2 regions of the Brevibacterium sp. NPDC056726 genome follow, and region 1 is predicted to be linked to the other one. Evidence: predicted binding sites of a transcription regulator. Region 1 holds the regulator's gene; the other holds the start of a gene.
What was found. Region 1 encodes HrcA, which represses chaperone genes, less so after heat shock. Its sites were predicted from a motif close to TTNGCACTCGNNNNNNNCGAGTGCNAA; they were not measured.

Region 2: the regulator HrcA is predicted to act here: its motif matches at 1,057-1,083, upstream of groES (co-chaperone GroES).

The regions. Positions count from the first base shown of each region.
Region 1 is NZ_JBHTYZ010000004.1:323,590-326,823, reverse strand. It holds gene ACFQ91_RS10445 (DUF3097 domain-containing protein) at 1-774, opposite strand, end outside; gene hrcA (heat-inducible transcriptional repressor HrcA) at 955-2,007, shown strand; gene dnaJ (molecular chaperone DnaJ) at 2,080-3,192, shown strand; gene ACFQ91_RS10430 (16S rRNA (uracil(1498)-N(3))-methyltransferase) at 3,189-3,234, shown strand, end outside.
Region 2 is NZ_JBHTYZ010000001.1:108,748-111,981, reverse strand. It holds gene ACFQ91_RS00510 (resuscitation-promoting factor) at 1-771, shown strand, start outside; gene groES (co-chaperone GroES) at 1,243-1,536, shown strand; gene groL (chaperonin GroEL) at 1,573-3,165, shown strand.

The DNA.
Region 1 (3,234 bases):
GAGTATCCGCACCCAGCCGGCGGCGACGTCCCTGTGGTCGGCGTGCGGCCAGCCGATGCGGCGCAGGATCCCGGTCTTCCAATCCTCGCCGCGCGGCACGGTCGGCCATGCGTCGATGCCGACGACCCGCGGCTTGACCGCCTGCCAGATGTCGACGTAGGGGTGACCGATGATGTGGACGACCTCGGCGTAACGGGGATCGGCGCGGACCGCCTCGGCGATCTTCGACTCCTTGGTGCCCTTCACCAGGTGGTCGGCGAGGATGCCGACGCGGTGCTGCCGGTCGGGACCGAAGGCCTCGAGCTTGTCGGCGACGTCGTCGAGCCCGCCGAGCGGTTCGACGACGACGCCCTCGATGCGCAGGTCATCGCCCCAGATCTTCTCGACGAGCTCGGCGTCGTGCTTGCCCTCGACCCAGATCCGCGACCCCCTGGCCACCCGCGCCTTCGCATCGGCGACGGCCCGCGACCCCGAGGCGGTGCGACCGGGCGCCTGCGGCTTCCGTTTGGGCAGCCGCAGATCGACGGGCTCGCCTTCGAAGAGGAATCCCGGACCCAGAGGGAACGCCCGGCGCCCGCCGCGGCGATCCTCGAGGGTGACGACGACGCCGCTCGCGGTCTTCTCCGCCCCGATGACCGCCCCGACGAACCCGCTCATCGCGTCTTCGAGGACCATGCCGAGGCCGACCTCGACGGGGCGGGACTTCTTCGGGCGGTGCGAGGACGGCGAGGATCCCGAGAGGACATCCGAGCCGTAGCGATCAAAGGCATTCACGGTGCCCCAGCCTAGTGAATCGCCCCCGGCGCGGCCGGGCTGACACGCAGGCCGGGTGCCGACGGCCGCCGCGGAATCCGCGCGCCCCGGCGGGAGGAGGGGGCGGACGTGAAATCACGGATCAAGAGGCGTAGAATTGGCACTCTGAGTATTCGAGTGCCAAATCCGGGGAGGAGACGAATGAACGACAGCAGGCGCGCGCAGGTGCTGCGGGCAATCGTCGAAGACTTCGTGGCCACGAACGAACCCGTCGGATCGAAGGCGATCGTCCAGCGCCACACCCTCGGCGTCTCACCGGCGACGATCCGCAACGACATGGCCCAACTCGAGGCCGAGGGCTACATCGCCCAGCCCCACACCTCGGCCGGTCGCATCCCCACCGACCTCGGCTACCGCATGTTCGTCGACCGCATCGACGAGTTCAAGCCCCTCAGCCACGCCGAGCGCCGCGCGATCCTCCAGGTCGTCGACGGCGACGTCGACCTCGACGGGATGCTCGACCGCACGGTCCGCGTCCTCGCCGGACTCACCCACCAGGTCGCGCTCATCCAGTACCCGATGGTCTCGCAGGCGCGCATCAAGCACATCGAGGTCGTCGGGCTCGCCCCCGGCCGCATCCTCGTCGTCCTCATCACCGATGCAGGCCAGGTCGAGCAGAAGATCGTGACGAGCGCCGAGGCGGTCGATGACGCCGATCTGCAGCGGTTCCGCGAGCGGATCAACTCCGAATTCGCCGGTGCCAAGCTCTCCCGCGTAGACGTCCGCGGGGCCGACCACGGCGCCGAGGTGGGCGCGACGGCGGCCGCGACCGGACCCGATGACGAGGCGGGCAGTCCCGTCCTCGATCGCATCCGCGACGCTGTCATCGACCTCGTCGCGGCGACCCGCGAGGAGCGCATCATCATGGCCGGCACTGCGAACCTCGCGCGCTCCGGCTCCGAGTTCGGCGAGCAGATGGCCCCGATCCTCGAGGCCTTCGAGGAGCAGGTCGTGCTGCTCCGGCTGCTCACCTCGATGGCCGAGGACCACGCGGAGATCAGCGTGCGCATCGGCCGTGAGAACACTCACGAGTCCTTCAGCTCGACATCCGTCGTCGCCGCCGAATATGGTCATCTGGCGGGATCCTCGGCCCGCCTGGCCGTCCTCGGTCCCACGCGCATGGACTATCCGACGACGATCTCGGCCGTGCGAGCCGTTGCCAAATACGTCTCCTCCGCCCTCGACCAGGGGTAGGCCCGCCGGCAGCCCGGGCGCGACCCACCCACCTCACACGCACACACCACCACCAGGGAAAGAGAAGTTTCTGTGGCCGATCACTACGAAGCACTCGGAGTGTCGAAGGACGCTTCGGCGGCTGAGATCAAGAAGTCCTATCTCAAGCTGGCCCGCAAGTACCACCCCGACGTCAACCCCGGATACGACGAGGAGTTCAAGTCGATCTCGCTTGCCTACGAGGTCCTCTCCGATCCGGACAAGCGCCGCAACTACGACATGGGCGGCGGCGACAACGGGCAGGGCTTCCCGGCCGGCGGCTTCGGCGGCTTCGGCGACATCTTCGAGACGTTCTTCGGCGGCGGGGGAGGCTCCGCCGGCGGTCCGATCCCGCGCATGCAGCGCGGCAAGGACGCCCTCGTCGGCGTCAACATCGACCTGCAGACCGCGGCCTTCGGCGGCACCGTCGACCTCGACGTCACCACTGCCGTCGTCTGCGAGACCTGCCACGGCGCCGGCACCCAGGACGGCACCTCCGTCGAGACCTGTTCGCTGTGCCACGGCTCCGGCAGCATCCAGCGGATGACCCGGACCCTGCTGGGACAGATGGTGACGAACCAGACGTGCAACCAGTGCCACGGCTACGGCACCGTCATCCCGCACCCCTGCCTCAACTGCCAGGGCGACGGCCGCGTGCGCAAGCAGCGGACGATGAAGATCCGCATCCCCGCCGGCGTCTCCGACGGCACCCGCATCCAGCTGTCGGCCCAGGGCGAGGTCGGCCCCGGCGGCGGACCCGCCGGTGACCTCTTCGTCGAGGTCATGGTCGCCCGCCACGAGGTGTTCCGCCGCGACGGCGACAACCTCCGCGCCGCCGTGTCCGTCCCGATGACCGCCGCCGCACTGGGCGCCCGGATCCCGTTCGAGACCTTCGACGGCGTCCAGGACCTCGACATCGAACCCGGCACGCAGTCGGGCACCGTCGTCAAGCTCCCGGGCCTCGGCGCGACCCGCCTGCGCACCGAGACCCGCGGCGACCTCCTCATCACCGTCGACGTCGTCACCCCCGACAAGATCGACGATGAGCAGAAGGAGCTGCTCGCCCAGCTCGCGAAGCTGCGCGGCGAGGAGACCCCGCGGGCCCAGATCACGACGGAGTCCCGCGGCATGTTCTCCCGCATGCGTGAGAAGTTCGCCGGTCGGTGAGTCTCCCGGTCTTCCATTCGCCCCAGGCCGCCGAGGCGGTCG
Region 2 (3,234 bases), on a different contig from region 1:
GTCGCCGACGGCAAGGACGTCAAGGTCACGGCTCCGGTCGAGACCGCAGAGGACGCCCTCAGCGAGGCGAAGGTCGAACTCGGCAAGGACGACTTCCTCTCCGTGCCGATGAGCGCATCGGTCACCGACGGCCAGGTTCTCACCGTCAACCGGGTGGAGAACAAGACCGTCAAGGAGAAGGAAGACATCAAGCCCGAGACCCAGACCAAGAAGTCGGACTCGCTCTACGTCGGCGAGACGAAGGTCGAGGACAAGGGCAAGGCCGGTGAGAAGGAAGTCGAGTACGCGGTCAAGACCATCAACGGCGACGAGGTCGAGAAGGAGAAGAAGGGCGAGAAGGTCCTCTCCGAACCGCAGGCCAAGGTCGTCGTCGAGGGCACGAAGAAGAAGGAAGCCCCGGCGCCGAAGGACGACTCCGGTTCCGGCTCCGGTGGCAGCGACTCCGGTGACTCCGGCTCCGGCGGCAGCGACTCCGGCGACTCGGGTTCGGGCTCCAGTGGCGGCGGTTCGATGTCGACCGAGGAGATCAAGGCGATGCTCGGCGGACCCGGCTCGAAGTGGTACCAGGTCGCCAAGTGCGAATCGAACTTCAACCCCCGCGCGGTCAACAAGCAGAACAACGCGCACTTCGGACTCTTCCAGTTCAAGCTCGCCACCTGGCGCAGCGTCGGCGGATCGGGCAACCCGATCGACGCCAGCCCGCAGGAGCAGTTCGACCGTGCGAAGAAGCTGCAGGCGAAGGCCGGCTGGGGCCAGTGGGCCTGCGCGTGACCTGCCTCGTCTGAGCAGTAACGCGCTGAGCGCGGCGGCCTGAGCAGGGCGGTTGCGCGAGCAGAACAGCTGAATGGCAGAAGAGGGACTCCGGAAGATTCCGGGGTCCCTCTTCCGCATCCCCGCCGAAGCGTGTCCGTCCGGGCCCTCGCCGAGGCGGTCCACCGCGGCCACCGGGCGTGCCCGTTCCGCCTGCGTCGGCACCCTCGCCGAGGCGGCCTCCCCGCCCCGACGCCAAGCGGCCTTCCCCTCACCCTGAGCTTTCGCCGAGAGCGTGACAATTCTTTGGCACTCGAGTTGACCGAGTGCTAAAGGAGTCATAGAGTCGAATTAGCACTGACGCTCAGTGAGTGCCAGTTTCATGAAGACGGTCGAACTCCTCGGCACCCGCGACGACGAGAGGTTCCTCAGGCAGCCGCCGCCGTCTGACTTCACGCAAGTTATTCACCCAGCGAAGGGAGAGAGCCCGATATGTCGGTCTCCATCAAGCCACTCGAAGATCGGATCGTCATCCGTCAGGTCGAAGCCGAGCAGACCACTGCCAGCGGTCTGGTCATTCCCGATACCGCCAAGGAGAAGCCGCAGGAAGGCGAAGTCGTCGCAGTGGGCCCCGGCCGCGTTGCTGACAACGGCAACCGCGTTCCCGTCGACGTCGCTGTCGGCGACAAGGTCATCTACTCGAAGTACGGCGGCACCGAAGTCAAGTACGCCGGCGAAGAGTACCTCGTTCTCTCGGCGCGCGACGTGCTCGCCGTCATCGGCTGAATCCACCTGAACAACGCTTAGAGAACAGGAGGACGAATGCCTAAGAATCTGGAATTCAACGACGAGGCCCGTCGTTCACTCGAAAAGGGTGTCAACACTCTCGCTGACACCGTCAAGGTGACCCTGGGACCCCGCGGACGCAACGTCGTTCTCGACAAGAAGTGGGGCGCCCCCACGATCACGAACGATGGTGTCACCATCGCGCGTGAGGTCGAGCTCGACGATCCCTACGAGAACCTCGGCGCACAGCTGGCCAAGGAAGTCGCCACCAAGACCAACGACATCGCCGGTGACGGAACCACCACCGCGACCGTCCTGGCTCAGGCCTTCGTCAACGAAGGTCTGCGCAATGTCGCCGCAGGTGCCGCCCCCGGCGCGCTCAAGCGCGGCATCGAGACCGCCGTCGAGGCCGTCTCGGACGAACTCGGCTCCATCTCCCGCGATGTCGCCGGTTCCGAGGAGATCGCCCACGTGGCCGGTCTGTCCGCCCAGTCCGAGGAGATCGGCTCGCTCATCGCCGATGCCTTCGACAAGGTCGGCAAGGACGGCGTCATCACCATCGACGAATCCCAGGCTTCCGACGTGGAGCTGGAGATCACCGAGGGCATGCAGTTCGACAAGGGCTACCTGTCCCCGCACTTCGTCACCGACGCCGACCGCCAGGAAGCCATCCTGTCCGATGCGCTCATCCTCATCAACCAGGGCAAGATCTCCAACATCCAGGAGCTCCTGCCCGTCCTCGAGAAGGTGCAGCAGGCCGGCAAGCCGCTGTTCATCATCGCCGAGGACATCGAGGGCGAAGCGCTGTCGACGCTGGTGGTCAACAAGCTGCGCGGCATCCTCAACGTCTGCGCCGTCAAGGCTCCCGGTTTCGGTGACCGCCGCAAGGCCATCCTCGAGGACCTCGCCGTCCTCACCGGTGGTCAGGTCGTCACCCCGGACATGGGCATGAAGCTCGACCAGGTCACCCTCGACGAGCTCGGCAACGCCCGCACGATCACCGTCACCAAGGACACCACCACCATCGTCGATGGTGCCGGTGCCGATGACGCAGTGGCCGGGCGCGTCGCCCAGATCCGCTCCGAGATCGAGAACACCGACTCCGACTGGGATCGTGAGAAGCTGCAGGAGCGCTTGGCCAAGCTCTCCGGTGGCGTTGCGGTCATCAAGGTCGGCGCCGCCACCGAGGTGGAGCTCAAGGAGCGCAAGCACCGCGTCGAAGACGCCGTGTCCGCGACCCGTGCGGCCATCGAGGAAGGTGTCGTCGCCGGTGGCGGTTCGGCACTCATCCACGCCGCCAAGGTGCTCGACGGCAAGGACTTCGGTCTCGACTACGACGGTGCCACCGGTGTGGAGATCGTCAAGCGCGGAATCGTCCAGCCCCTGCGCTGGATCGCCGAGAACGCCGGCCAGGACGGCTACGTCGTCGTCTCCAAGGTGCAGGACCTCGAGTCCGGCCAGGGATACAACGCCGCCACCGACTCCTACGGCGACCTCATCTCCGCAGGCATCATCGACCCGGTCAAGGTCACCCGTTCGGCTCTGCGCAACGCAGCGTCGATCGCGGCCCTGGTGCTCACCACCGAGACCCTGGTCGTCGAGAAGAAGGACGACGAGGACGAGGACTGACCTCCCCGACCCGTCCCCTCACGGGCTGATCGGATCACCGCAGGCTCGAGCAGCCTGACGGCCCGGTCG